DNA from 3 places in the Pseudomonas sp. WOUb67 genome. Region 1 is predicted to be linked to each of the others. Evidence: predicted binding sites of a transcription regulator. Region 1 holds the regulator's gene; each other region holds the start of a gene.

Region 1 (10,085 bases):
GGCCTCAATTTATACCCATATAGGTATAATGACAACCACGGCCAATTGCATCCTGATAATTGGCAGGAGATGTTGCGGGTGGGTTATTCGCCTTCGTCGAAGAAGTTGTTGATCAGCTCGACCAGCGCATCCATGGCGTCGTTGTCCTGCTCGCCTTCGGTGTGCAGGTGCACCTGGGTGCCTTTGCCGGCTGCCAGCATCATCACCGCCATGATGCTCTTGCCATCCACCAGCTTGTCCGGCGCACGGCCAACCCGCACCTGGCAGGGGAAGCGGCCTGCCACGCCGACGAACTTGGCTGCCGCCCGGGCATGCAGGCCCAGCTTGTTGATGATGGTGATTTCGCGGGCGGGCATCGTGGGGCGGATCCTTGGGCTAGAGGTCGCGGTGGCGGACCTGGACGTTTTTCAGTGATTGCTGCAGCAGCTGGCCAAGGCGTTCGGTGATGTAGACCGAGCGGTGGTGGCCGCCGGTGCAGCCGATGGCAATGGTGACGTAGGCGCGGTTGCTGGCGGCGAAGCGGGGCAGCCACTTGAGCAGGTAGCTGGAAATGTCGCTGAACATGTCTTCGACATCCGGCTGGGCGGCCAGATAGTCGATTACCGGTTGGTCGAGGCCGGAGTGCTCGCGCAGCTCGGGCTTCCAGTAAGGGTTGGGCAGGCAGCGCACATCGAACACCAGGTCGGCATCGACCGGCATGCCACGCTTGAAACCGAACGATTCGACCAAGAATGCGGTGCCAGGCTCGGGTTGGTTGAGCAGGCGCAGCTTGATCGAATCACGCAGCTGATACAGGTTCAGGTTGGTGGTGTCGATCTTCAGGTCGGCCAGGTCGGCGATCGGGCCCAGAAGCTCGTTCTCGACGCGGATCGCTTCGGCCAGCGAGCGGTTGGCATTGGTCAGTGGGTGGCGTCGGCGGGTTTCCGAGAAGCGCTTGAGCAGCATGTCTTCGTCGGCATCCAGGAACAGCACATCGCACTGGATGTTCCGCGCGCGGGCTTCTTCGAGCAATTCGGGGAAGCGCGTCAGGTGGCTGGGCAGGTTGCGCGCGTCGATCGACACGGCCACTTTCGGTTGCAGCAGTTCGGTGTTGATCAGCGCTTCTTCCGCCAGCTGCGGCAGCAGCCCGGCGGGCAGGTTGTCAATGCAGTAGAAACCGTTGTCTTCCAGGACATCGAGGGCGGTGCTCTTGCCGGAGCCGGAGCGGCCGCTGACAATGATCAGGCGCATGTTCAGTGCTCGTTCTGTACGTCCAGGACAACCTGGAACAGGGCCTCGTTACTGCTGGCGGCACGCAAGCGATCACGAACCTCCTTGCGATCGAGCATGCTGGCAATCTGGCGCAGCAGTTCCAGATGGGCATCGGTAGCGGCTTCAGGCACCAGCAGGACAAACAGCAGGTCCACGGGCGCGCCATCGATGGCGTCGTAATCGATTGGGGCTTCCAGGTGCAGCAACGCACTGACGGGTGCGGAACAGCCTTCAAGCCGGCAGTGCGGGATGGCGATGCCATTGCCGAAACCGGTCGAGCCGAGTTTTTCCCGGGCGACCAGTTTTTCGAAGACGTCTTGCATCTCCAGTTCTGGCACTTGGTCGGCGATGACGGTGGCGACCTTTTCCAGGGCGCGCTTCTTACTGCCGCCCGGCACGTTCACGAGTGAACGGCCGGGGGTCAGGATGGTTTCAAGTCGGATCATGGATGAGGGGGATCAGCGGGCAGCTGCACCTTGCAGCAGGCTTTGCTGTTTTTCCTTGTGTTTTTTCAGTTGGCGGTCGAGCTTGTCGGCCAAGGCGTCGATTGCTGCATACATGTCTTGGTCTTCGGCATTGGCAACCACTTCGCCGCCAGGAATCTGCAGGGTCGCTTCGACCTTCTGCTGCAGCTTCTCGACTTTCATGATGACCTGCACGTTGGTGATCTTGTCGAAGTGACTGGCTACACGTTTGAGCTTCTGCTCCACATAATCGCGCAGCGGAGGGGTGACTTCTACATGCTGTCCACTGATATTGACTTGCATACAGCTTCTCCTTTGTTGCCCGTGCATAAAGAGGCAGGTCTCGCACCTGCCCCACAAACGCTGTGGCTCATCTCAGGGGCTACATCAGTCGCTTGCGCTCGCTCGACGGTGCGATGCCGAGGGACTCGCGGTACTTGGCGACGGTGCGACGGGCTACCTGGATGCCTTGTGCCTCCAGTAAACCAGCGATCTTGCTGTCACTCAATGGCTTTTTCTGATTTTCCGCCGCAACCAGTTTCTTGATGATCGCGCGAATCGCCGTGGACGAGCATTCTCCGCCTTCGGAGGTGCTGACGTGGCTGGAGAAAAAGTATTTCAATTCGTAGATGCCACGCGGGGTGTGCATGTACTTTTGCGTGGTAACCCGCGAAATGGTCGACTCGTGCATGCCCACCGCTTCGGCAATGTCATGCAGCACCAGCGGCTTCATCGCTTCGTCGCCGTGGTCGAGGAAGCCGCGCTGGTGCTCGACGATCTGCGTGGCAACCTTCATCAGGGTTTCGTTGCGGCTTTGCAGGCTCTTGATGAACCAGCGCGCTTCCTGCAACTGGTTGCGCATGAAGGTGTTGTCGGCGCTGGTGTCGGCGCGGCGCACGAAACCGGCGTATTGCGGGTTCACCCGCAGGCGCGGTATGGCTTCCTGGTTCAGCTCCACCAGCCAGCGGTCGGTGTCTTTGCGCACGATGACGTCGGGCACCACGTACTCGGGCTCGCTGGACTCGATCTGTGAACCAGGGCGCGGGTTGAGGCTTTGTACCAGTTCGATGACCTGGCGAAGCTCGTCTTCCTTGATTTTCATGCGCCGCATCAGCTGGCTGTAGTCGCGGCTGCCGAGCAGGTCGATGAAATCGGTGACCAGGCGCTTGGCTTCGGTCATCCACGGGGTGTTCGCAGGTAGCTGGCGCAGTTGCAGCAGCAGGCATTCGCCCAGATTACGGGCGCCGACACCCGCCGGTTCGAACTGCTGGATGCGGTGCAGCACCGCTTCGACTTCGTCCAGCTCGATATCCAGCTCCGGGTCGAAACCGGCGCAGATTTCTTCGAGGGTGTCTTCCAGGTAGCCCTGGCCGTTGATGCTGTCGATGAGGGTAACGGCGATCAGGCGGTCGGTGTCGGACATCGGCGCCAGGTTCAGTTGCCACAGCAGGTGGCTTTGCAGGCTTTCGCCGGCCGATGTGCGGGTGGTGAAGTCCCACTCGTCGTCATCGTTGCTCGGCAGGCTGCTGGCGCTGGTCTGGTAGATGTCTTCCCAGGCGGTATCGACCGGAAGCTCGTTGGGAATGCGCTCGCTCCATTCACCGTCTTCCAGGTTGTCGGCACTGATGGTGCTTTCCTGGAAGCTGTTGTCCTGGGCTTCGGCTGTCGGCTTGTTCTCGGCGTTGTCCGCCATCGGGTCGCTGTTGTCGAAGTCCTCGCCGTCTTCCTGACGTTCGAGCATCGGGTTCGACTCCAGCGCTTCCTGGATTTCCTGTTGGAGGTCCAGGGTGGAAAGCTGGAGCAGGCGGATGGCCTGTTGCAACTGCGGTGTCATCGTCAGTTGCTGGCCCATTTTTAGGACGAGCGATGGTTTCATGGCAGGGGCTTGTACCTTGTTCGCCGGCGCGCATGCGCCATCCACTACACGAGGGCGCCGGGGCGCCAGATCAAGCAAGTTTTATGCCTTAAATTGTAGCGTTTGCCTAGAGCACCGTAACAACTTTACCCGCGGTTGTGCGGCTATTTTCCGGTGCCCCAGGCGCGTGCCGGGGTCAGAGGCGGAACTCGTGGCCCAGGTACACCTCTTTGACCAGGTCGTTGGCCAGGATGGTTTCGGCGTCGCCTTCGGCGATCAGTCGGCCATCGTTGACGATATAGGCGGTTTCGCAGATATCCAGGGTCTCGCGCACGTTGTGGTCGGTGATCAGCACACCGATGCCCTTGGCCTTGAGGTGGTGGATGATCTGCTTGATGTCGCCGACCGAGATCGGGTCGACACCGGCGAATGGTTCGTCCAGCAGGATGAACTTGGGTGCGGTCGCCAGGGCACGGGCAATCTCGACGCGACGGCGTTCACCACCAGAGAGGCTCATGCCGAGGTTGTCGCGGATGTGGCTGATGTGGAACTCCTGCAGCAGGCTTTCCAGCTCCTTGCGCCGGCCGTCGCGGTCGATGTCCTTGCGGGTCTCGAGGATGGCCATGATGTTGTCGGCCACCGACAGCTTGCGGAAGATCGAGGCTTCCTGCGGCAGATAGCCGATGCCAGCACGGGCGCGGCCGTGCATGGGCTGGTGGCTGACATCGAGGTTATCGATGAGCACGCGCCCCTGCTCGGCCTGGACCAGCCCGACAATCATGTAGAAGCACGTGGTCTTGCCGGCGCCATTGGGGCCGAGCAGGCCGACGATCTGCCCACTGTCGATCGACAGGCTGACATCACGTACGACCTGCCGCCCCTTGTAGCTCTTGGCCAGGTGCTGGGCTTTGAGGGTTGCCATTTACTCGGCCTTCTTCTTGGGCTGGATCACCATGTCGATACGCTGACGCGGTGTCGACACGTTGCCACCACGACCGGCGGTCGCCACCTGGGTCTGGGTGTTGTAGACGATCTTCTCGCCTTCGGTGGTGTTGCCTTCGTTCTCGACCTTGGCGCGGTCGGTGAGGATCACCAGGTCTTTCAGCGCCTGATACTGGATGGTCACGCCCCAGCCTTTCATCTTGTCTGGTTTGGCAGCGCTTTGCTGCTGCTCGAAGTAGGCCAGGTTGCCCACCGAGGTCACCACATCGATGTCGCCGGAAGCGGAGCGGGTGATGGTCACGGTGTTGCCTTTGATCATCATCGAACCCTGGGTAATGACCACGTCGCCGGTATAGGTGGCTACGCCTTGCTTGTCATCCAGGTGGGCCTGGTCGGCCTGGATGCGGATCGGCTGATCACGGTCATTCGGCAGTGCGAAGGCGCTCGCGCTTCCCAGTGCTGCGCTCAGGCTGAGCAAAAGGGGGAGGGTTTTAACGAGCCTCATACTGTCCTCTTACGTTAGAGAGCAGGTCCATCCTGCTTTCTTTCAAATACGCTTTCATTCCTTTGCCCGTAGTTGTGCCACCGGCGCCGTCGATTCTAACGGCTTGCTCGGTCTGCGCATATTGCTTCTGCGGGAACACGGTCATGCGTGAGCTGGTAATGATGGTTTCACGCTGCTTTTCATCGGTTCGCGCAATCCTGACCTTGTCGATCAGCTCGACTTCGGTGCCGTCCGGGTTGACCTCGGCGCGGATGCTCTGCACGTGCCACGGGTATTCGGTGCCGCGGTACATGTGCAGGTCCGGGGTCGTCACCAAAGTGATTTCGCTGGCCTTGACGTGCTCGACCTTGTCGGCAGTCATTTCGTACTGCAGCTTGCCATCAGGCAAAAACTGCACGCTGTGGGCGTTGATCGCATAATAGTCGATGGCGCTTTCGTCGACCTGGGCTACCGGCTTGTCGAGGAAGCTTTCCGGGCTGACATTCCAGTAGCCGACCGCCGCCAGCAGGGCGGCGATCACTGCTAGCAGCGCAATATTGCGGGCTTTCTTGCTGAACATGGGCAGCCTTAGAGGTAGTTGGCGTTGGCAGCGTCCAGGGTGCCCTGGGCCTGCATGATCAGTTCGCAGAATTCACGGGCTGCGCCTTCGCCGCCGCGTGCCTGGGTCACGCCGTGGGCGTGCTGGCGAACAAACGGAGCGGCGTTGGCCACCGCCATGCCCAATGCTACCCGGCGAATGACCGGCAGGTCGGGCAGGTCGTCGCCCAGGTAGGCCACTTGATCATAGCTTAGGCCCAGTTCGGCGAGCAGGCCGTCAAGCACGACCAATTTGTCCTCGCGCCCCTGGTACAGGTGCGGGATACCGAGGTTTTGCGCCCGGCGTTCGACCACAGGGGTTTTGCGGCCGCTGATGATCGCAGTGGTCACGCCCGAGGCCATGAGCATCTTGATGCCCTGGCCGTCGAGGGTGCTGAAGGCCTTGAACTCGCTGCCGTCCTCGAGGAAGTACAGGCGCCCGTCGGTGAGCACGCCGTCCACATCGAACACTGCCAGCTTGATTGCTTTGCCGCGTTGCATGAGGTCCTGGTTCATTCCATCGCTCCTTACATTACACCGGCGCGCAGCAGGTCGTGCATGTTCAGGGCGCCGGTCGGGCGGTCCTCGCGGTCCACCACCACCAGTGCGCCGATCTTGTGGTCTTCCATGATCTTCAGGGCTTCGGCAGCGAGCATTTCGGCGCGGGCCGTCTTGCCGTGCACGGTCATCACGTCGTCGATCAGGGTGGTGTGTACGTCGATGTTGCGGTCCAGGCTGCGGCGCAGGTCGCCGTCGGTGAAGATCCCGGCCAGCGTGCCGTCGGCTTCGACGATCACGGTCATGCCCAGACCTTTGCGGGACATTTCAAGCAGCGCCTCCTTGAGCAGGGTGCCGCGGGCTACCTGGGGCAGCTCGTCGCCGCTGTGCATCACGTTCTCGACCTTGAGCAACAGGCGGCGGCCCAGTGCACCACCCGGGTGCGAGAAGGCAAAGTCTTCGGCGGTGAAGCCGCGGGCTTCGAGCAGGGCGATGGCCAGGCAGTCGCCCAACACCAGTGAGGCGGTGGTGGAAGAGGTGGGTGCCAGGTTGAGTGGGCAGGCCTCTTGCTCGACGCGGGCGTCGAGGTTGACCTCGGCGGCCTGGGCCAGGGGCGAATCGGGGTTGCCGGTCAGGCTGACCAGCTTGATGCCCAGGCGTTTGATCAGGGGCAGCAGGGTGACGATTTCGGCGGTGCTGCCGGAGTTCGACAGGGCAAGGATGACATCATCGCGGGTGATCATGCCCATGTCGCCATGGCTGGCTTCGGCCGGGTGCACGAAAAACGCCGGCGTACCGGTGCTGGCCAGGGTGGCGGCGATCTTGTTGCCGATATGCCCGGACTTGCCCATGCCGACCACGACCACCCGGCCTTTGCTGGCCAGAATCAGTTCGCAGGCTTTGACGAAATTGTCGTCGATGCGCGCCAACAGGGCCTGTACGGCCTCGAGTTCCAGGCGCAGGGTGCGTTGGGCGGATTGGATCAGCTCGCTGGATTGGCTCATGTCGAGAAAGCAATGCCTGATGAAAAGGCAGCGATTATACGCGCAATGACGAAAACCCTCACCCCTTCGATTGCTGTAGCGAATGTCATCAAAGCCTGTCACTGGGCTGAACGACTGCTTGCCTGGCCTTGGGGCGGCGGCGTCAGCGGTGCTATAGTTCGCCGCTATTCGGCCTGCCAGGGGCGCTTGTGCCTTCCTGATGGAGGCTGGCGTCCACTAGGACGAGGCTGCACTAGCAAGGAGTCTAGATGAGTGTGGATAGCGCCTACGCGGTCGAGTTGAAGGGGGTTACCTTCAAACGCGGTTCGCGCAGCATTTTCAGCAACGTCGACATTCGCATCCCGCGCGGCAAGGTCACCGGCATCATGGGGCCATCGGGTTGCGGCAAGACCACGTTGCTCCGCCTGATGGGCGCGCAGCTGCGCCCCTCCAGCGGTGAGGTATGGGTTGCCGGGCAGAACCTGCCGACCCTGTCGCGCAGCGACCTGTTCGATGCCCGCAAGCAGATGGGTGTGCTGTTCCAGAGTGGTGCGCTGTTCACCGACCTTGATGTGTTCGAGAACGTCGCGTTCCCGCTGCGCGTGCACACCCAGCTGTCGGAAGAAATGATCCGCGACATCGTGCTGATGAAGCTGCAGGCCGTGGGCCTGCGCGGTGCCATCGACCTCATGCCCGACGAGCTGTCCGGTGGCATGAAACGCCGTGTGGCCCTGGCCCGGGCAATTGCCCTGGACCCGCAGATCCTCATGTACGACGAACCGTTCGTCGGCCAGGACCCCATTGCCATGGGCGTACTGGTGCGCCTGATCCGCCTGCTCAACGATGCCTTGGGCATCACCAGCATCGTCGTCTCCCACGACCTGGCGGAAACCGCCAGCATCGCCGACTACATCTATGTGGTAGGCGACGGCCAGGTGCTGGGGCAGGGCACGCCCGACGAGCTGATGGGCTCCGACAACCCACGTATTCGCCAGTTCATGAAGGGCGACCCGGATGGCCCGGTACCCTTCCACTTCCCTGCGCCTGACTACCGCGCCGACCTGCTGGGAGCGCGTTGATGCGCAGAAAATCCTTACTCGAACGTGTCCGCCTGCTGGGCCGTTCGGCCATCGACGTGCTGGCCGTGCTCGGGCGTTCCTGCCTGTTCCTGTTCCATGCACTGGTCGGCCGTGGCGGCATCGGCGGCGGCTTCCAGTTGCTGACCAAGCAGCTGTACTCGGTAGGCGTGCTGTCGCTGGCAATCGTTGTCGTGTCCGGTGTGTTCATCGGCATGGTGCTGGCGCTGCAGGGCTACAGCATCCTGACCAAGTACGGTTCGGAGCAGGCGGTGGGGCAGATGGTCGCCCTGACCCTGCTGCGCGAGCTTGGCCCGGTGGTGACGGCGTTGCTGTTTGCCGGCCGTGCAGGTTCTGCGCTGACCGCCGAAATCGGCAACATGAAGTCCACCGAGCAGCTGTCGAGCCTGGAAATGATCGGCGTCGACCCGCTCAAGTACATCGTCGCGCCGCGCCTGTGGGCCGGCTTCATCTCGCTGCCGCTGCTGGCGCTGATCTTCAGCGTGGTCGGCATCTGGGGTGGCTCGTGGGTGGCCGTGGACTGGCTGGGCGTCTACGAGGGCTCGTTCTGGGCCAACATGCAGAACAGTGTTTCTTTCACTGACGACGTGCTCAACGGGCTGGTCAAGAGCCTGGTGTTCGCCTTCGTCACAACCTGGATCGCCGTATTCCAGGGGTACGACTGTGAGCCCACCTCAGAAGGGATCAGCCGTGCCACCACCAAGACCGTGGTCTATGCCTCGTTGGCAGTGCTGGGTCTGGACTTTATTCTGACCGCCTTGATGTTTGGAGATTTCTGATGCAAAACCGCACCCTGGAAATCGGTGTCGGCCTGTTCCTCCTGGCCGGGATCCTGGCGCTGCTGCTGCTGGCCCTGCGTGTCAGCGGGCTGTCGGCCAGCCCGAGCAGCGATACCTATAAAGTTTATGCCTACTTCGACAATATCGCCGGTTTGACGGTCAGAGCTAAAGTGACCATGGCCGGTGTGACCATCGGCAAGGTCACCGCCATCGATCTGGACCGCGATTCCTACACCGGTCGGGTGACGTTGCAGCTGGACAAGACGGTAGACAATCTGCCGACCGACTCCACTGCCTCGATCCTGACCGCCGGTTTGCTTGGCGAGAAGTACATCGGCATCAGCGTGGGCGGTGAAGACCAGGTGCTCAAGGATGGCGCGACCATCCACGACACCCAGTCGGCACTGGTGCTGGAAGATCTGATTGGCAAGTTCCTGCTCAACTCCGTTGGCAAGGAACCGAAAGAAGCGCAACCGGCTAATTAAGGAGTTTCCATGATTTCGATCCTGCGACGTGGCCTGCTGGTCCTGCTGGCGGCTTTCCCCCTGCTGGTCGTGGCCGCGCAAACGCCCCACGATGTGATTCAGGGCACCACCACCGAACTGTTGGGCGACCTCAAGGCCAACAAGGAACAGTACAAGTCCAACCCTGGTGCCTTCTACGATGCACTCAACCGCATCCTCGGCCCGGTGGTGGACGCCGACGGCATTTCCCGCAGCATCATGACGGTCAAGTACTCGCGCAAGGCCACGCCTGAGCAGATGCAGCGCTTCCAGGAAAACTTCAAGCGCAGCCTGATGCAGTTCTATGGCAACGCGCTGCTCGAATACAACAACCAGGGCATCATCGTCGACCCGGCCAAGGCCGATGACGGCAAGCGCGCCACTGTCGGCATGAAGGTCACCGGCAACAACGGTGCCGTTTACCCGGTGCAGTACACCCTGGAAAACATTGCCGGCGAGTGGAAGGTGCGTAACGTCATCGTCAACGGCATCAACATCGGCAAGCTGTTCCGTGACCAGTTCGCCGATGCCATGCAGCGCAACGGCAACAACCTGGACAAGACCATCGACGGCTGGGCCGGCGAAGTGGCCAAGGCCAAGCAAACCGCTGACAGCTCGCCTGACAAGGAAGT
Region 2 (10,085 bases), 1.5 Mb from region 1:
TGGGCTGCGCCACGGATGCCGCCGAGTGGGTTCTTGATTTCGTGGGCCAGGCCACGCACCAGCATCTTGGTGGTTTCCTGCTTGCTCAGCTGGGCCTCTTCCTTGGTGATGCGCAGCAGCCGGTCGCGCGGGTGCACCTCCAGCAACAGCAGGGTCTGGCCCTGGTTCAGGATGGGGGTTACCGCGTAGTCGACGGTGATGGTCTGCCCGGTCAGCGAGGTGAGCTGCGCTTCGCGCTTGGTGAACGGGTGCGCCTGCTCGACCGCCTGGCGCAACGAGCTGAGGGCCTCGGTCGACTCGGTAAACAGCTCGCTGATGAACTGCCCATGGCTACGTTGACCACTGACGGCGAGCAGCATTTCCGCGGCCGGGTTCATGTACTCCAGGCGCAGCTCGGCGTTGAGCAGCAACGTGGCGGTGGTCAGGTTGTCCAGAAGCAGACGGTGCTGCGCATCGCTGATGGTCATAAGGCGTCGTTGACCTCTTTTGGCGCTTGCCTGGCACTTTCTTGGCCAGGGCCGGGCTCGGGGTGCATCGGCTGATGCGTGTCTCTTTGCAGAAAAAATGCAAGAAACAAACCAAAGCTCCGAAAAGAAGCGGGATTTGCCGATAAAGGCCTGGATCTGCGCAAATTCGGATCAGAAAGTCTTGGTGAAACGTTTAATGTGAACCAGATTGGGGAGCAAATCGGGGCACTGCACTCAATCTTGCACCAAGATAGAGCATAGCGTGGGTGGCGAGGTTTCTGCGTGGGGCGTAAACGAAAACGGCCTCCCGAAGGAGGCCGTCGTGATCATGTCACCGGCGCGAGGCGCCGATCAGATCAGCAGCTGTAGTACAGCTCGTATTCCAGCGGGTGTACGAAGGTGCGGACCTTGATTTCTTCTTCCGACTTCAGCTCGATGAAGGCATCGATGAAGTCGTCGGAGAACACGCCGCCCTTGGTCAGGAACGCACGGCCTTTGTCCAGCTCTTCCAGGGCTTCTTTCAGGCTGCCGCACACTTGCGGAATGTCCTTGGCCTCTTCTGGTGGCAGGTCGTACAGGTTCTTGTCGGCAGCATCGCCTGGGTGGATCTTGTTCTGGATGCCGTCCAGGCCAGCCATCAGCAGGGCCGCGAAGGCCAGGTACGGGTTGGCCGATGGGTCCGGGAAGCGTGCTTCGATACGGCGGGCTTTCGGGCTGCCGACGTAAGGAATACGGATCGATGCGGAACGGTTGCGAGCCGAGTAGGCCAGCATTACCGGGGCTTCGAAGCCTGGGACCAGACGCTTGTAGGAGTTGGTCGACGGGTTGGTGAAGCCGTTCAGGGCCTTACCGTGCTTGATGATGCCGCCGATGAAGTACAGGGCAGTGTCGGACAGGCCGGCATAGCCTTCACCCGAGAAGGTGTTCTTGCCGTCTTTCCAGATCGACATGTGCACGTGCATGCCCGAGCCGTTGTCGCCGTACAGTGGCTTCGGCATGAAGGTGGCGGTACGGCCGTAGGCGTCGGCAACGTTGTGCACGACGTATTTCAGGGCCTGTACTTCGTCAGCTTTCTTCACCAGGGTGTTGAACTTGACGCCGATTTCGTTCTGGCCGGCAGTCGCCACTTCGTGGTGGTGAACTTCAACGATCTGGCCCATTTCTTCCAGTGCGTTGCACATGGCAGTACGGATTTCGTGGTCGTGGTCGAACGGCGGAACCGGGAAGTAGCCGCCTTTCACGCCTGGACGGTGGCCTTTGTTGCCGCCTTCCACGTCAGCGCCGGTCATCCACGAGCCTTGCTCGGAGAAGATCTTGAACATCGAGCCGGAGATGTCCGAGTGGAACTTCACTTCGTCGAAGATGAAGAACTCTGGCTCCGGGCCTGCGAACACGGTGTCACCGATGCCGGTGCTCTTCAGGTACTCTTCGGCGCGCTTGGCGATCGCACGTGGGTCGCGATCGTAGCCCTGCATGCTCGACGGGTCGACGATGTCGCAGGTGATGATCAGGGTAGGTTCTTCGGTGAACGGGTCCAGGACGGCAGTGTCGTCAACCGGCATCAGGATCATGTCGGAAGCTTCGATGCCTTTCCAGCCAGCAATGGAGGAACCGTCGAACATCTTGCCGACTTCGAAGAAGTCTTCGTCCAGCGCATCGCGCGACGGCATGGTCACGTGGTGCTGAATGCCTTTGGTGTCCGTGAAACGCAGATCAATCCACTTGACGTCATGATCTTTGATGAGTTGAACCGACTTCGACATGTTGTCCTCCGGAGGGTCTAGAGCGCGGTGGGCCGCTGCCCTGGAAAAAGGGTGTTGCCGGGCGCGGATAGTCGGCCAAGCTTACCTGCCTCACAAGGGAGCAAATTGCATGCCAGTGCCCGAAAATGGCGAGGGTGGGATAAAAGCAGGCGTTTGCGGGCATTTGGCAGTGGGTTGGCGGGGAAAAGTGCACCCTTAAGATGCGGTTTTCGGCATCAATGCACCAATAGTGTGCATTGGTTGGGCTGTGTGTTTCCTTTAGGGGCCTCATCGCCGGCAAGCCAGCTCCCACAGATCAGGCGCAGGTCTCGGGGCCTGCCGATGTCCTGTGGGAGCTGGCTTGCCGGCGATGAGGCCAGTACAGGCAATATAAATCCAACCTTCTGTACAAAAGTTGGTCAAATCCTGAGCAATTTCCGATATAATTCGCGCCCCTCATTTTCGGCAGGCCCTGCGCGCGCTGTTAACCAATGAAACTTATCGTCAAAGTCTTCCCAGAAATCACCATCAAGAGCCGGCCGGTGCGCAAGCGCTTCATCCGCCAGCTCGCCAAGAACATCCGCAACGTGCTCAAGGACCTCGATCCTGAGCTCGCGGTCGATGGTGTCTGGGACAATCTCGAAGTGGTCACCCGCATCGAGGACGAAAAGGTCCAGCGCGAGATCATCGAGCGCCTCACCTGCACGCCGGGTATCACCCATTTCCTGCAGGTCGAGGAATACCCGCTGGGTGACTTCGACGACATCGTTGCCAAGTGCAAGCACCACTTCGGCCACCTGCTGGCCGGCAAGCACTTCGCCGTGCGCTGCAAGCGCGGTGGCCACCATGACTTCACCTCGATGGATGTCGACCGTTACGTCGGCAGCCAGCTGCGCCAGCAGTGTGGCGCCGCCGGCATCGAGCTGAAGAAGCCTGAAGTGCTGGTACGCATCGAAATCCGCAACCAGCGCCTGTACGTGATCCACAACCAGCACCAGGGCATCGGCGGTTACCCGCTGGGCGCCCTGGAGCAGACCCTGGTGCTGATGTCCGGTGGCTTCGACTCCACCGTGGCGGCTTACCAGATGATGCGCCGCGGCCTGATGACCCACTTCTGCTTCTTCAACCTCGGCGGCCGTGCCCACGAGCTGGGCGTGATGGAAGTGGCCCACTACCTGTGGAAGAAGTACGGCAGCAGCCAGCGCGTGCTGTTCATCAGCGTGCCGTTCGAAGAAGTGGTCGGCGAGATCCTCAACAAGGTCGACAACAGCTACATGGGCGTGACCCTCAAGCGCATGATGCTGCGCGGTGCCGCCCACATGGCTGACCGCCTGGAGATCGATGCGCTGGTGACCGGCGAAGCCATTTCCCAGGTGTCCAGCCAGACCCTGCCGAACCTGTCGATCATCGACTCGGCCACCGACAAGTTGGTGCTGCGCCCGCTGCTGGCCAGCCACAAGCAGGACATCATCGACCAGGCTACCGAAATCGGCACCGCCGACTTCGCCAAGCACATGCCAGAATACTGCGGCGTGATTTCGGTAAACCCGACCACTCACGCCAAGCGCCACCGCATGGAGCATGAAGAGAAGCAGTTCGACATGGCCGTGCTGGAGCGCGCCCTGGAGCGCGCCAGGCTGATCTCCATCGACCATGTGATCGATGAGCTGGGCAAGGACGTCGAAATCGAGGAAGTGACCGAGGCGCTGTCGGGCCAGATCGTCATCGACATTCGTCACCCCGATGCCCAGGAAGACGAACCTCTGGTGCTGGAAGGTATCGAAGTCCAGGCCATGCCGTTCTATGCCATCAACAGCAAGTTCAAGCACCTGGACCCGACGCGCCAGTACTTGCTGTATTGCGACAAGGGTGTGATGAGCCGTTTGCACGCACACCATCTGCTCAGTGAGGGACATGCCAATGTGCGTGTTTATCGTCCGACATAAGACGCCGGGGCTGTATGGCGGCAGTATCCGCCATCGCCCTCCCGACCGCCGGGCCCGCTGAGCCTTAAACAGTACATATTGGCCGCCTACAATGGGCGGCAACCGAATCCTCTGATCGAGATACACTTGTGATCGAAAATCTGCGTAACATCGCCATCATCGCCCACGTTGACCATGGTAAAACCACCCTGGTCGACAAACTCCTGCGTCAGTCCGGCACTCTGGAGCGTAACGAGCTCAACGACGAGCGCGTCATGGACTCCAACGACCAGGAAAAAGAGCGCGGTATTACCATTCTGGCGAAAAACACCGCCATCAACTGGAACGGCTACCACATCAACATCGTCGACACCCCCGGCCACGCCGACTTCGGTGGCGAGGTTGAGCGTGTAATGTCGATGGTCGACTCCGTGCTGCTGCTGGTCGACGCCCAAGACGGCCCGATGCCGCAAACCCGCTTCGTGACCAAGAAGGCCTTCGAAGCCGGCCTGAAGCCAATCGTCGTGATCAACAAGGTTGACCGTCCGGGCGCGCGTCCTGACTGGGTTCTGGACCAGATCTTCGACCTGTTCGACAACCTCGGTGCCACCGACGAACAGCTGGACTTCAAAGTCGTCTACGCCTCGGCCCTGAACGGCATTGCCGGTCTGGACCACACCGAAATGGGCGAAGACATGACTGCCCTGTACCAGGCTGTCATCGACCACGTTCCAGCGCCAGCTGTTGACCGTGACGGCCCGTTCCAGATGCAGATCTCCGCACTGGACTACAACAGCTTCCTGGGTGTGATCGGTGTTGGCCGTATTGCCCGTGGTCGCATCAAGCCGAACACCCCGGTTGTCGCCATCGACGCCGACGGCAAGAAGCGTAACGGCCGTATCCTCAAGCTGATGGGCCACCACGGCCTGCACCGCGTCGACGTCGAAGAAGCCCAGGCTGGCGACATCGTCTGCATCAGCGGTTTCGACGAGCTGTTCATCTCCGACACCCTGTGCGACCCGACTGCCGTTGAGGCGATGAAGCCGCTGACCGTCGACGAGCCTACCGTTTCGATGACCTTCCAGGTCAACGACTCGCCGTTCTGCGGCAAGGAAGGCAAGTTCGTCACCAGCCGTAACATCAAGGACCGTCTGGACAAAGAGCTGCTGTACAACGTTGCCCTGCGCGTTGAAGAAACCGACTCCCCAGACAAGTTCAAGGTCTCGGGCCGTGGTGAGCTGCACCTCTCGGTACTGATCGAAACCATGCGTCGCGAAGGCTTCGAGCTGGCCCTGGGCCGCCCGGAAGTGATCATTCGCGAAGTCGACGGCGTCAAGCAAGAGCCGTTCGAAAACGTCACCATCGACATCCCTGAAGAATCCCAGGGCAAGGTCATGGAAGAAATGGGCCTGCGTAAAGGCGACCTGACCAACATGGTTCCGGATGGCAAGGGCCGTGTACGCCTGGAATACAACATCCCGGCGCGTGGTCTGATCGGTTTCCGTAACCAGTTCCTGACCCTGACCAACGGTGCAGGCATCCTGACTTCGATCTTCGATCGCTACGACGCAGTGAAGTCCGGTCACATGTCCGGCCGTCAGAACGGCGTACTGGTTTCGGTCGAAACCGGCAAGGCGCTGACCTACTCGCTGGAAACCCTGCAGGCGCGCGGCAAGCTGTTCGTCGAGCACGGCCAGGAGATCTACAACGGTCAGATCATCGGCCAGAACAGCCGCGACAACGACCTGGGCGTCAACCCTACCAAGGGCAAGAAGCTCGACAACATGCGTGCTTCGGGTAAAGACGAAGTCATCGCCCTGGTTCCGCCGGTTCGCTTCACCCTGGAACAGGCTCTGGAATACATCCAGGAAGACGAGCTGTGCGAAGTAACGCCGAAGTCCATCCGTCTTCGCAAGAAGATCCTGGACGAAAGCGAGCGTACCCGCGCTGCCAAGAAAGCCAAAAACAGCTAAGTTAGCTTTGGCTGAATGAAAACGCCCCCGGTCGAAAGGCCGGGGGCGTTTTTTTTGCCTTCAGGATTTGCGTTGGCCTCTTCGCGGGCTTGCCCGCTCCCACAGGTGCTGCACAGGTTCTGAATGTTGTGGAGATCCTGTGGGAGCGGGCAAGCCCGCGAAGAGGCCGGATCAGGCTGACGATCAGCGCCCAACCACCTTGGGCTTATAGGCGCAATACCCCGGCCGCGGCCCGACCTTGGGGTGGTTGCGGCAGGTATCCGGGCGCTTGTCATAAATGGTGCACAGCCGGCTTTTACGATCCAGGTACATGCAGTCGTCGTTGCTCATCCGGGTCAGGGTGAAGATGCCCGACTTCTGGTTGAAGCGCTCGATGATGCCTTCTTTTTGCAGGCGCTTGGCCACGTTCTTCGGCGGTTCGTCTTTCTCGAACTCGTCTACCACGCCGATACGGATCAGATCCTTGATCTTCACCTCCACCGGCAGGGTGCAGCAGGTCGAATGGCAGCCATGGCACATGTTGCTGGTATAGCGCTGCCAGGTCTCCAGGCGGTCGACTTCGGCCGCGGCGATCAGGGTCGTTTTCATCTTTATAGGGTGGATCACGGTCTTGGGGCGCGCGATCATACCGGAATTGTTCAATTTATGAACAACCTTTTGCCGGATTGGCAAAGTGGGCATGAAAACTGCGAACAGTAACTGTCACTCCCTGTCGAAGGGTCTAGTCTCATCACTCTCCCTCCGCTTTCGTCAACTTGCCCAGAGGATGCCGCATGTCCCAGGAACCCGAAGCACGTGACGCCGAGGTGGCCGAATTTCGCGCCGCAGTACTGAACAAGCTGACCTACGCGGTCGGCAAGGACCCGGAGCATGCGTTCGACCACGACTGGTTCGAGGCCATTGCCCTGGCCGCGCGCGATCACATGGTCGACCACTGGATGGACCACACCCGCCAGGCTTACCGTAGAAGCCAGAAGCGGGTCTATTACCTCTCCCTCGAATTCCTTATCGGCCGCTTGCTGTACGACAGCCTGAGCAACCTGGGGCTGCTGGACGTCGCCCGTGAGGCGCTGCAAGGGCTGGACGTGGACCTGGAGCGCATCCGCCTGCTCGAACCCGACGCCGCGCTGGGTAACGGTGGCCTCGGCCGCCTGGCGGCGTGCTTCATGGAAAGCATGTCCACCCTGGGCATTGCCGCCCATGGTTACGGCATCCGCTACGAGCATGGGTTGTTCCGTCAGGCCGTGGTCGATGGCTGGCAGCAGGAGCAGACCGAAAACTGGCTGGACTTCGGTAACCCCTGGGAGTTCGAGCGTGCCGAGGTGATCTACCCGATCAGCTTCGGCGGCAGTGTCGAAACCGTGAACGACGCCAGTGGTACCCAGCGCCAGGTATGGTCGCCTGGCGAAACGGTGCGTGCGGTGGCCTACGACACGCCCGTGGTCGGCTGGCGCGGGTCCAGCGTCAACACCCTGCGCCTGTGGCGTGCGCGGGCACTGGAAGAGCTGCACCTGGAGCGCTTCAACGCCGGTGACCACCTGGGGGCGGTGGCTGAAGTGGCGCGGGCCGAGAGCATTTCGCGCGTGCTGTACCCGGCCGACAGCACCGAGGCCGGGCAGGAACTGCGCCTGCGCCAGGAGTACTTCTTTGTGTCGGCTTCGCTGCAGGACTTGCTGCGACGCCACCTGAACATGCACAAGGACCTGCTCAACCTGCCCGATGCGGCGGCCATCCAGCTTAACGACACGCACCCTTCGATTGCCGTGGCAGAGTTGATGCGGCTGTTGGTAGACCAGCATGAAGTGCCATGGGAAAAGGCCTGGGAGCTGACCGTTGGCACGCTCGCCTACACCAATCACACCCTGCTGCCCGAAGCCCTGGAAACCTGGCCGGTAGCCCTGATGGAGCGCATGCTGCCGCGTCACATGCAGATCATCTACCTGATCAACGCCTACCATATCGACGCATTGCGGGCCAAAGGCATGCACGACTTCGACGTGCTGCGCGCGGTGTCGCTGATCGAGGAAGACAACGGCCGCCGGGTGCGCATGGGTAACCTGGCGTTCCTTGGCTCGCACAGCGTCAACGGCGTGTCGGCGCTGCACAGCAAGCTGATGAAGAGCACCGTGTTCTCCGAGCTGCACAAGCTCTACCCGCAACGCATCAACAACAAGACCAACGGCATTACCTTCCGCCGCTGGCTGTACCAGTCCAACCCACAGCTGACCGAGATGCTGGTCGAAGCGCTTGGGCCGGGGCTCAAGGACGACCCTGAAGGGCTTCTGGCCGGCCTGGTGCCATTCGCCGACAAGGCGGGTTTCCGCAAGCAGTTCGCCGCCCAGCGCCTGCACAGCAAGCGCGCCCTGGCCAGCATCATCCAGGACCGCATTGGTGTCACGGTCAACCCCGAGGCGATGTTCGATGTGCAGGTCAAGCGTATCCACGAGTACAAGCGCCAGCTGCTCAACCTGCTGCACACCGTGGCGCTGTACCAGGCCATTCGCAACGACCCTGGCACCAACTGGGTGCCGCGGGTGAAGATCTTCGCCGGCAAGGCGGCGGCCAGTTACCACCAGGCCAAGCTGATCATCAAGCTGGCCAACGACATCGCCCGGGTGGTGAACAACGACCCGACCGTGCGCGGCCTGCTCAAGGTGGTGTTCCTGCCCAACTACAACGTCAGCCTGGCTGAAAGCATCATTCCGGCGGCCGACCTTTCCGAGCAGATTTCCACGGCCGGTTATGAAGCCTCCGGTACCAGCAACATGAAGTTCGGCCTGAACGGCGCGCTGACCATCGGCACCCTGGACGGTGCCAACGTGGAAATGTGCGAACAGGTGGGCGCCGACAACATGTTCATCTTCGGCCTGACCGCGCAGCAGGTCGAGGCGCGCAAGCGTGCCGGTGACTTTGGTGCCAATGCCGCCATAGCCGCTTCCAACCGCTTGAGCGACGTGCTGCAGGCGATTCGCAGCGGTGTGTTCTCGCCAGACGACCCTTCACGCTATGCCGGGTTGATCGACGGGCTGGTGGCCTACGACCGCTTCCTGGTGTGCGCCGACTTCGATGCCTACTGGGATGCCCAGCGGCGGGTCGAAGACCTGTGGCACACGCCGCAGGAGTGGTGGCGCATGGCGGTGCTGAACACGGCGCGGATGGGCTGGTTCTCGTCGGACCGGACCATTCGCGAATATGCTACCGAGATCTGGAAGGCACTGGATTGATGTGAGGCCATTCGCGGGCACGCCCGCTCCCACAGGTACAGCGCAGGCCTCGAAGCTTGCGAGACACCTGTGGGAGCGGGCGTGCCCGCGAATGGGCCCACAACCGGACCATCGGCCTGGCGAAGGCTGAACTAGCGACCTATTGTGCCGTCTGAGAGCCGTGGCGAGTCTCATTGCTCGCTAGCCCGCCACTCTCCCTGTAAACTGCGGGGGTTTTTTACTCCCCAATCCTTTCGGAGCCATACATGTCCCGCGTTACCCTGAGTCGCTATCTGATTGAGCAGACCCGCAGCAACAATACCCCTGCCGATCTGCGCTTCCTGATCGAAGTGGTGGCGCGTGCGTGCAAGGAAATCAGCCATCACGTGTCCAAAGGCGCCCTCGGCGGCGTGCTGGGCAGCATGGGCACTGAAAACGTGCAGGGCGAAGTCCAGAAGAAACTGGACGTGATTTCCAACGATATCCTGCTGGAAGCCAACGAATGGGGCGGCCACCTGGCCGGCATGGCCTCCGAAGAAATGGACAACGCCTACCAGATCCCCGGCAAGTACCCGAAAGGCGCGTACCTGCTGGTCTTCGACCCACTGGACGGTTCGTCGAACATCGACGTCAACGTCTCGGTCGGCACCATCTTCTCGGTGCTGCGTTGCCCTAACCAGTACCTGAGCCAGAACGAAAGCCTCAACGAAGAAGCCTTCCTGCAGCCAGGCACCGAGCAGGTCGCCGCCGGTTATGCCATCTACGGCCCGCAGAC
Region 3 (10,085 bases), 2.8 Mb from region 1:
AGGCGTGCATGGCCGACTTCACCGCGCTGTTCGCGCCCAACGTCAATTCCTACCAGCGCCTGTGCCACCCCTATGCCTCGCCAAACAATGCTTGCTGGTCCGAGGACAACCGCGCCGCCGGCCTGCGCATTCCGGCCAGTGCGCCGGCAGCGCGGCGGGTCGAAAACCGTTTGCCCGGTGCCGACACCAACCCCTACCTGGCCATCGCCGCCAGCCTGGCTGCCGGGCTGCACGGTATCGAGCAGCGCCTGCAACCTTCGCCGGCCATTCAGGGCGAGTTTGAAGTGCCCGAGCACCTGAGCCTCCCGTGCACCCTGCATGCCGCCCTCGAACGGCTCAAGCGCAGCGCGCTGGCACGGGAACTGTTCGGCAGCGAGTTCATCGAAGGCTACATCGCCAGCAAGACCCTGGAGCTGACTGATTTCTTCGACGAGATCACCCCGTGGGAGCGCCGGGTGCTGGCGGCGCAGGCCTGATCGCGACACGACCTGCACCGGACACGTCCCCGCCGCAGCATTTTGCTGGCGGGGGCCTGTACTGACCGGCATTTGCCCTTATGCTGCTAGGCTCTGTACGAAAAGCCTTGATACTCGGTGATGCTGCGTTGAAAACAGCCTCGGAATGCTCATTTACAACCCGTAAACTCCGCTTCCTCGGCTGTTTTCGCCTTGCCTGACCTTCGTCTCAAGACTTTTCATACAGACCCTAGCACCTACCGCCACCTGACCAGGGAGCTTCACGGTACGTATGCGAAATGTATGGAAGCCGTTTCAGTCGTTGTATTTCGCCGCGCTGATGATGTTGATCGGTTCGGGCCTGCTCAGTACCTACCTGGCCCTGCGCCTGGCGGCCGACCATGTCGACAGCCTGTGGGTGGGTGCGTTGATGGCGGCCAACTACTTTGGCCTGGCAGTCGGCGGCAAGGTCGGCCACCGGCTGATTGGCCGGGTCGGGCACATTCGCGCCTATGCCACGTGCGCCGGTATCGTCGGTGCGGCGGTGCTGGGGCATGGGCTGACCAATTGGCTACCGGCCTGGGTCGGGCTGCGGATGATCGTCGGCCTGGGCATGATGTGCCAGTACATGGTCATTGAGAGCTGGCTCAACGAGCAGGCCGACGTGAAGCACCGCGGCGCAGTGTTCAGCGGCTATATGATCGCCTCGTACCTGGGGCTGGTGCTCGGCCAGCTGATCCTGGTGGTGCACCCTGAGCTTGGCCCGGAGCTGCTGATGCTGGTGGCGATGTGCTTTGCCCTGTGCCTGGTGCCGGTGGCAATGACCCGGCGCATACACCCGGCGCCGTTGCGCCCGGCACCGATGGAGCCGAAGTTTTTCATCAAGCGCGTGCCGCAGTCGCTCAGTACGGTGTTGGGCTCGGGGTTGATCGTCGGCTCGTTCTACGGCCTGGCGCCTTTGTATGCCTCAAGCCAGGGTATGACGACCGAGCAGATCGGTCTGTTCATGGGTAGCTGCATTTTTGCCGGCCTGCTGGTGCAGTGGCCGCTGGGTTGGTTGTCTGACCGTTACGACCGGGCGGTGCTGATCCGCAGCGTGGCAGTAGGCCTGGCGCTGGCCGCTGCGCCATTGGCGATACTGCCCAGTGTGCCGCTGGAGTTGCTGTTCGGTATCGGCTTCCTGATTTCGTTGCTGCAGTTCTGCCTGTACCCGCTGGCGGTGGCGTTTTCCAACGACCACGTGGAAAGCGAGCGACGGGTGTCGCTGACGGCCATGCTGCTGGTGACCTATGGTGTGGGCGCGTGCATCGGGCCACTGGCGGCGGGCGTGCTGATGAAGGTGCTGGGCCCGCAGATGCTCTATGCGTTCTTCGTCTTCTTCGCCCTGGTGCTGGTGTGGCGCATCCGGCCGAAAGCGGTTACCGGGCTGCATCAGGTGCAGGATGCACCCCTGGGCCACGTGGCGATGCCGGCGGCTGGTTCGCCCTTGTCGGCAGCGCTGGACCCACGGGTGGATGAGCAGACCGTACAGGACGTGATGCAGGCGCCGGTGGCGGCTGAGGATACCGAGGAAGAAGAGAAGGGCGCCGAGAAGGGCCTTGAGCCGGAGAGTGAGGTCAGCAAGTCGGTGTAAGCCTGTACCGGCCCTTTCGCGGGTAAACCCGCTCCCACAGGGGCCGCACCAGGCCTGAGGGCGGCACATCGGTGTTAGCCTGCACTGGCCCTTTCGCGGGTAAACCCGCTCCCACAGGGACCGCACCAGGCCTGAGGGCAGCGCCGTACCTGTGGGAGCGGGTTCACCCGCGAAAGGGCCGGGACAGGAAGCACACAAATGAAAACGCCACCTCGACAGGTGGCGTTTTCGCATTCAGCTGACGATCAATAGTCGTCTTTGTCGAACCGCCGCGCCTCGCGCTGCAGCTGGTACACAAAGCTCTCGATCTTGCGCTGTGCCTGCCCGCTCAGGTTATGGAAGCGCACGCCAGCGAAGGTGGTGTTGATGTGCTCTTCATAGTGCAGGTGACGCAGTTCGACCATGGTATCCACCAGGCCCAGCGGGTTACCCGCCTTGAAACGCTCGTACACCTGGCCCAATTGCAGGCGGCTTTCTACATCGCCTTCAAAACGCAGCTTGCAGCCGGTGGCCGAGATATCCAGCAGCTTGCCACGCAGGGCGCCGTTACCCTTCAGGTGGGTGCCATCGAGGATGATGTCGACCAGTTGCGACAGCTTCAGCGCGGCGCGGAAGGCGTTGCGGCGCTGGTGGTAGGTCATCTCTTCTGGCATGGCGCCGCTGTAGCAGCGGTGGCCATCGACTTCGCTGATCTTCAGCGCGTGGTTACATTCCCAGGCGATGCGCACGCCATCGTGGAAGCCCTCAACACGGAAGTGTTCGCCGTTTTCGATGAATTTCTCACCGTCGCGCGGGATCATCTCGTCCAGTGCCAGGGTGTTGCTTTCACGGTCCACGTGCACCACGTAGCTCTGGAAGCGCTGGCTGCGGTCATGGAAGGTGATGATCAGGGGGTCGTGGCTTTCCTGCAGTTGCCGCAAGTTGGCCGCAATCTCCAAGGGGGTGTTCAGCACCTTTGGCGGTTGCGGGGCTTCGGTTTCATTGAACACGGCTTATCGTTCTCCAGGCAAAAGCGACACACGCAAGTAACGGCATTTTGCCAGTATGTTCCGTGCCTTGATAGAAAAATCACACTTGGCTGAGGGCCCGTGGCTTGGCCAGCGGCGCGGTGCTGCCGCGGCTGTCGTAGAGCGACGGCGAGTCGCCGCCCATGAGAATTCTGATCTGGTTGTTGGTGACGTGTTGCTGCACCTGGATGATCCGGCCGTTGGTCTGGTTGACCTGCTGGCAGTCATCCATCAGTTTCGACAGCATGTCGAGCCGCTGCAGCATCGCCTCGCCATGGGGCGATTGTGCGGCTACTGCTTGCACGCCAGTACGATCGGCACTCAGGCCCAGGCTGCCGAGCAACTGGCTGCGGCGCTGGCCATGCTGCTCGAGCAAGATGATCAGCGACTGCTTGCGCGCCAGGATCTGTTCCAGCAGCGGCATGTCGCGGCCATGCAGGGCGATCGCTTCTTTATTCAGAAGGTCGAGCAGTTCCTGCATCGGGGCAATGTCATCTTCGATCAGTTGCAGCAAGGTGGTGTCGTGCATGGCTAACTCTTGGCTTTTCTAGCGTCCGTGAAGTCAGCGCGCCGAACGGTCAGCGCTGGGCTTCGAAATCGAGCAGTTTGCTGGCGATCTTGCCGGCATCGACCTGATAGCTGCCGTCGGCGATCGCCTGTTTCAACTGGGCCACACGGGCACTGTTGACCACGGGTTCGTCGCGCAGCTTGTCGCTGATCTTCTGCAACTGCTGTGCCTCTTGGCTGAGGTGTACCGCTTCTCCGCTGGCGCTGGCGCTGGTGGCCGCTTCCTGGCTGGCGGCCGGTTTTTCGGCGCTGCCGGACGCGGTGTTACCGCGCACGCCGCCCGTGACGGACGGAGAGTTATTCAAACGACTGAAGTCGATGACCATGATCAGGAACCTCTGGGTATTTGGACGCTTGCCTTGTTTTCGGCCAACCCGAAATAAACTTTAGGCACAAATGCATAGCCGCCTGTCAGCAAGCTCGCGAACCCGTTCTCTGACACAGTTTAGGAAATGCGGTTCCTCACTGCCAGCGCAATCTGTGGCGGGCTACATACTCACCTCGACCTGGCCCGGGCCGGTGACCCTGGCCTTGACCACCCGTTTGGAATTCAGGTTGCGTACCCGTATCTGTTCGCTCAGGCCGCCCTTGCTCAGGGCCTCCCCCGGCATGCGCACGCTGAGGCTGCCGCTGCGGGCGATGATCACCACCTGGTCGCCCTTGCGCACCACCTCGGCCTGCTCCAGATGCTGCGGGGTGAGCACCTGGTCGATCACCGTGGGGCGCAGCATCTTCATGCCCACTGCCTGGTCCAGTTCGGTCAGAAAGCCCTGGCCAAGGGTGCCGACATCGCGCTCGCGCAGGGCCACGTCGCCTTCGCCCACCGTGTTGTCGCGCTTGAGCGGGCGGGTGACCACCACCACGTCGCGGAACAGCCGCACCGTGGCCGGGACAAACACCGTCCACGGCGCCGCACTGTCGCAGCGGACCCGTACCGTTACCCGGCCCAGTGGCAGGGCAGGGCTTTCCAGCGAGGCGTCCAGCGGCTGGCTGCACACCGGCATGCGCAGGCGCGGGTCCAGCGGGTTGACCTGGATTTCATAGCGGCCAGGGGTCTGGGTGGTGGCCAGGTAATCTTCTACCGTGAATTCAAGAAACCCTTGGGTGACACCGATAAGCTGTTCAGGCAAGGTGAACGCGTCCGCTACCGTGCGAACGCCGGGCGCCAGCAGGCACAGCGCGGCCAGCGAGCCAGTCAGCAGGCGCGTCAATCGTCGGAAAAATGTCGTTTTCGTATGCATGACGCTCAAAAAAGCAAAGCCCGTGCCGACTCGTAACCTGAGTTGCAACGAAAGGCTGAAAGATTAAGGAGTCTGGCATGGCGGGTGTTATGGATTCGGTCAACCAGCGCACGCAGCTGGTGGGGCAGAATCGCCTGGAATTGCTGCTGTTTCGCCTCAATGGCGAACAGCTTTATGGCATCAACGTGTTCAAGGTCAGGGAAGTGCTGCAATGCCCTGCGCTGACCCTGCTGCCCAAGGCGCACCCGGTGGTGCGTGGCGTTGCCAACATTCGCGGGGCGACCATCCCGATCCTCGACTTGTCGATGGCCACCGGGTTGCGGCCACTGCAGGAAGAAACACGCAACAGCTTCGTGATCATCACCGAGTACAACACCAAGACCCAGGGCTTTCTGGTGCACTCGGTGGAGCGCATCGTCAACATGAACTGGGAAGAGATCCATCCGCCACCCAAGGGCACCGGCCGTGACCACTACCTGACTGCGGTCACCCGGGTGGACAACCGCATGGTCGAGATCATCGACGTGGAGAAGGTGCTGGCCGAAGTGTCGCCATCGTCCGAGTCGGTATCGGCCGGGGTGATCGACGCCGAAGTGCAGGACAAGGCCGTGCTGATGCGGGTGCTGACCGTCGATGATTCGTCGGTGGCGCGCAAACAGGTCAGCCGTTGTCTGCAGACCGTGGGGGTGGAAGTCGTGGCACTCAATGATGGCCGTCAGGCCCTGAACTACCTGCGCCAGCTGGTGGATGAGGGCAAAAAGCCGGAAGAAGAGTTCCTTATGATGATCTCGGACATTGAAATGCCGGAAATGGACGGCTATACGCTAACGGCAGAGATCCGCAGTGACCCGCGCATGCAAAAATTGCACATCTGCCTGCATACTTCGCTTTCCGGGGTGTTCAACCAGGCAATGGTCAAGAAGGTCGGCGCCGATGACTTCCTGGCCAAGTTCAAGCCGGACGACCTGGCCCAACGGGTGGTCGACCGGATCAAGGCAGCGCATTGAAGCAGCCGGGGCACGCCCCCGGCACCAGTGATTGAAAAGAGGCGGCAGTAGTGTCTACGGGTAATTTGGATTTCGAACAGTTCCGGGTATTCCTGGAGAAAGCCTGTGGCATCCTGCTGGGCGAAAATAAGCAGTACCTGGTTTCCAGCCGTCTCAACAAGCTGATGGAACAACAGGGCATCAAGAGCCTGGGCGAGCTGGTGCAGCGCATCCAGGCCCAGCCGCGCAGCGGTTTGCGCGAGCAGGTGGTCGATGCCATGACCACCAACGAGACCCTGTGGTTTCGCGATACCTACCCGTTTGAAGTGCTGAAGAACAAGGTGATCCCCGAGTTCATCCGCAACAACCCCGGCCAGCGCCTGCGCATGTGGTCGGCGGCCTGTTCGTCGGGGCAGGAGCCGTATTCCATCTCGATGGCCATCGACGAGTTCGAGCGCAGCAACCTTGGCCAGTTGAAGATGGGTGCGCAGATCGTTGCCACCGACCTGTCCGGCACCATGCTCACCAACTGCAAGACCGGTGAGTACGACAGCCTGGCCATTGCCCGCGGCCTGTCCCAGGAGCGCCTGCAGCGCTACTTCGACCCCAAGGGGCCGGGGCGCTGGGCAGTCAAGCCGGCGATTCGCAGCCGCGTCGAGTTCCGCTCGTTCAACCTGCTCGACAGCTATGCCAGCCTGGGCAAGTTCGACATCGTGTTCTGCCGCAACGTGCTGATCTATTTCTCGGCACAGGTGAAGCGCGACATCCTGCTGCGCATTCACAGCACACTGAAGCCGGGTGGCTACCTGTTCCTGGGTGCCTCGGAGGCGCTGAACGGGTTGCCGGACCATTACCAGATGGTCCAGTGCAGTCCGGGGATCATCTACCAGGCCAAGTAAGCACGGGCGCGGTCCTTGTAGGAGCAGCCTTGTGCTGCGAAGAGGCCGGTGCAAGCGCAGTTGATCAACTGTTCTTTCACCGGCCTCTTCGCAGCACAAGGCTGCTCCTACAAAGGCCTGTGTGGATCTCAGATGGTCTGACGTCAATTTTTTGGTTTGCCGCTTTTGCCGCCCGGCAATTGCCGCTTTCGCCGCCCAAGGCGGAAGGCCTTTGCCGCTTTTCTGGCATCACCCTGACAGCACTGTGTCTCGCGAGCCCGTATTTGCGGGCTTTGCATTGATTGGCACAGCCCTTGCTATACCTTGCTCAACGAAATTCCGGTCAACCTCTGAAGGTTTCCCCGACATGAGCATCAGCTTCGACAAGGCGCTTGGTATTCACGAAAAGGCCATGGGCTTCCGCGCCCAGCGCGCCGAAGTGCTGGCCAACAACATCGCCAACGCCGACACGCCCAATTACAAGGCGCGTGACATGGACTTTGCCTCTGTGCTCGCCGCCGAAAGCGACAAGCAGCAGAGCGGCCGCTTCGCCATGGACCGCACCAATAGCCGTCACATCGAAGCCGAAGGCCTCGCCATCGCGGCCGACGATACCCTCAAGTACCGCACGCCGCTGCAGCCATCGATTGACCAGAACACCGTGGACGCGCAGATCGAGCAATCGAACTACACCGAAAACGCCATTGGCTTCCAGGCCAGCTTCACCTTGCTCAACAGCAAATTCAAAGGGCTGGTATCGGCCCTGCGGGGAGAATGATCATGTCCCTTTCCAGCGTCTTCAACATTGCCGGTAGCGGCATGAGCGCGCAGAACACGCGCCTGAACACCGTGGCTTCCAACATTGCCAACGCCGAAACCGTCTCGTCGAGCATCGATCAGACCTACCGCGCGCGCCACCCGGTGTTCGCCACCACCTTCCAGGATGCGCAGGCCGGCACCAGCCAGTCGCTGTTCGAAGACCAGGGCGAAGCAGGGCAGGGCGTGCAGGTCAAAGGCATCGTCGAAGACCAGAGCACCCTGGAAGCACGCTACGAGCCAAACCACCCGGCGGCGAACAAGGACGGCTACGTCTACTACCCGAACGTCAATGTGGTCGAGGAGATGGCTGACATGATCTCCGCCAGCCGTGCGTTCCAGACCAACGCCGAGCTGATGAACACGGCCAAGAGCATGATGCAGAAAGTCCTGACCCTGGGGCAGTGATAGGAAGCCGACATGACCACTACCAATTCCACCTCTGACGTCAGCAGCGCGTACCTGACATCCCTGCAAAAGCAGACGTCGAAGACCGACAGCAGCACCGGCGCAGCCGGCAGCGCGCTGGGCAAAGATGCTTTCCTGCAGTTGCTGGTTACCCAGATGAAGAACCAGAACCCGCTTGATCCGCAGGAAAACGGCGAGTTCGTGGCGCAGCTGGCGCAGTTCAGCAGCCTTGAGAGCATGCAGTCGCTCAATGACTCGGTGACCTATATCGCGGCAGGGCTGCAGTCCTCCCAGGCGCTGCAGGCTTCGTCGCTGGTCGGGCGCAATGTGATTGTCCAGACCGACAAGGCCGTGGTCGACACCAGCAAGGACATGAAAGGCACGGTCAACCTGACGTCGTCGAGCACCGCCACCTCGGTGGGCATCTACGACAAGGACGACAAGCTGGTGCGCACCATCGACCTGGGTACTCAAAAAGCCGGCAAGATCGACTTTACTTGGAATGGCCTGAACGACGACGGCGAAACAGCGGCAGCAGGTACCTACACCTTCAAGGCCACTGCTTCGATCGACGGCACGGCCACGGCCATGACCACCAACCTGCCGGCCTCGGTCACCAGCGTGACCATGGGCACCAACGGTTCGGAGATGACACTCAACCTGGCCGGGCTGGGCAGTGTTGCGCTTTCCAAAATCCAAAGCATCGGCATCTAGGGCCTGAGCAAAACGACAGGAGTTACACATGTCTTTCAATATCGGCCTTAGCGGCCTCTATGCAGCAAACAAGGCCCTGAACGTTACCGGCAACAACATTGCCAACGTTGCCACCACCGGCTTCAAGTCATCGCGCGCCGAGTTCGCCGACCAGTACTCCAACTCCATTCGCGGCACCAGTGCCGGCAAGAACGTGGTGGGCACTGGCGTGAAGACCGCCGCCGTGTCGCAGATGTTCACCCCGGGCAACATCAATGGCACCGGCCAGGCGCTGGACATGGCCATCGATGGCAACGGCTTCTTCGTGATGAACGACAACGGCTCGAAAATCTACACCCGTGCCGGTGCCTTCTACAGCGACAAGGACGGCTACGTGGTCAGCTCGTCGGGCGCCAACCTGCAAGGTTATGCAGTGGATGCCAACGGCAAGATCGTCCAGGGTGTGCTGACCAACCTGCAGATCGACACCTCGAACCTGACGCCGAACCCGACCGGCCGCATTTCCGAGAACGTCAACCTCAACTCCACCGCGACCGCGCCAACCCAGACGCCGTTCGACCCGGCCACCACGGGTACCTACAACTACACGTTCAACACCGACGTGTACGACAGCCAAGGCAACGCGCACCAGTTGAACCAGTACTTCGTCAAGGATGCCGCCAGCAACTCCTGGACCATGTACACCACCATCGACGGGCGCAACCCGGCCGACCCGACTTCGACCACGCCGCTGGCCAACAAGCTGCCGTTCAAGTCTGACGGCACCCTGGACACCGCCTCGATGACGGCAGGTGCGGTAACCGGCGGCATGACCATCGCCGCCAACAAGACCTTCACCCTCAGCAACTGGATCCCGGCGCAGAAGAACGCTGCCGGTGTATGGAGTGCCAACGGTGCTACCGCCAGCACCTCCGGGGTGAACCTGGACATGCTCGGTACTACCCAGTACAACGCCGCCTCCGCCACCACCGCGAAGAGCCAGGACGGCTTTGCCACCGGTGAGCTGTCGGGCCTGACCATCGACGAAAGCGGCAACATGTTCGCCAACTTCACCAACGGCCAGGACAAGGTGATCGGCCAGGTGGCTATCGCCAACTTTGCCAACCTGCAGGGTTTGACCCCGATTGGTGGCACCAACTGGAAAGAGTCCTACGCCTCCGGCGTGCCGGTGATCGGCGCCCCGGACACCGGCACCCTGGGCCAGATCACCGGCGGCGCACTGGAAGACTCCAACGTCGACCTGACCGGCGAGCTGGTCAACCTGATCAAGGCGCAGAGCAACTACCAGGCAAACGCCAAGACCATTTCCACCGAAAGCACCATCATGCAGACCATCATCCAGATGACCTGATGGTCGTTGGGGCTGCTCTGCAGCCCATC

What was found. The regulator sigma-54, encoded in region 1, starts transcription at its own class of promoters, with help from an activator protein. The targets are predictions, from matches to a motif close to ANTGGCATNNANNTTGCTNT.
Region 2: the regulator sigma-54 is predicted to act here: its motif matches at 2,328-2,347, upstream of glnA (type I glutamate--ammonia ligase).
Region 3: the regulator sigma-54 is predicted to act here: its motif matches at 7,069-7,088, upstream of flgB (flagellar basal body rod protein FlgB).

The regions. Positions count from the first base shown of each region.
Region 1 covers NZ_CP170112.1:6,142,847-6,152,931, reverse strand. The annotation lists gene ABOC32_RS27245 (HPr family phosphocarrier protein) at 84-356, opposite strand; gene rapZ (RNase adapter RapZ) at 376-1,230, opposite strand; gene ptsN (PTS IIA-like nitrogen regulatory protein PtsN) at 1,233-1,697, opposite strand; gene hpf (ribosome hibernation-promoting factor, HPF/YfiA family) at 1,710-2,018, opposite strand; gene ABOC32_RS27225 (RNA polymerase factor sigma-54) at 2,098-3,591, opposite strand; gene lptB (LPS export ABC transporter ATP-binding protein) at 3,767-4,492, opposite strand; gene lptA (lipopolysaccharide transport periplasmic protein LptA) at 4,493-5,017, opposite strand; gene lptC (LPS export ABC transporter periplasmic protein LptC) at 5,004-5,576, opposite strand; gene ABOC32_RS27205 (KdsC family phosphatase) at 5,585-6,109, opposite strand; gene ABOC32_RS27200 (KpsF/GutQ family sugar-phosphate isomerase) at 6,121-7,095, opposite strand; gene ABOC32_RS27195 (ATP-binding cassette domain-containing protein) at 7,344-8,153, shown strand; gene mlaE (lipid asymmetry maintenance ABC transporter permease subunit MlaE) at 8,153-8,950, shown strand; gene mlaD (outer membrane lipid asymmetry maintenance protein MlaD) at 8,950-9,435, shown strand; gene ABOC32_RS27180 (MlaC/ttg2D family ABC transporter substrate-binding protein) at 9,445-10,085, shown strand, end outside.
Region 2 covers NZ_CP170112.1:1,089,639-1,099,723, forward strand. The annotation lists gene glnL (nitrogen regulation protein NR(II)) at 1-467, opposite strand, end outside; gene glnA (type I glutamate--ammonia ligase) at 824-2,230, opposite strand; gene thiI (tRNA uracil 4-sulfurtransferase ThiI) at 2,701-4,155, shown strand; gene typA (translational GTPase TypA) at 4,284-6,107, shown strand; gene ABOC32_RS04890 (YkgJ family cysteine cluster protein) at 6,291-6,695, opposite strand; gene ABOC32_RS04895 (glycogen/starch/alpha-glucan phosphorylase) at 6,881-9,331, shown strand; gene ABOC32_RS04900 (class 1 fructose-bisphosphatase) at 9,577-10,085, shown strand, end outside.
Region 3 covers NZ_CP170112.1:2,407,044-2,417,128, forward strand. The annotation lists gene ABOC32_RS10960 (glutamine synthetase family protein) at 1-476, shown strand, start outside; gene ABOC32_RS10965 (MFS transporter) at 748-2,088, shown strand; gene ABOC32_RS10970 (flagellar brake protein) at 2,334-3,077, opposite strand; gene ABOC32_RS10975 (flagella synthesis protein FlgN) at 3,157-3,624, opposite strand; gene flgM (flagellar biosynthesis anti-sigma factor FlgM) at 3,674-3,988, opposite strand; gene flgA (flagellar basal body P-ring formation chaperone FlgA) at 4,151-4,903, opposite strand; gene ABOC32_RS10990 (chemotaxis protein CheV) at 4,981-5,910, shown strand; gene cheR (protein-glutamate O-methyltransferase CheR) at 5,961-6,788, shown strand; gene flgB (flagellar basal body rod protein FlgB) at 7,135-7,545, shown strand; gene flgC (flagellar basal body rod protein FlgC) at 7,548-7,991, shown strand; gene flgD (flagellar hook assembly protein FlgD) at 8,004-8,705, shown strand; gene flgE (flagellar hook protein FlgE) at 8,734-10,056, shown strand.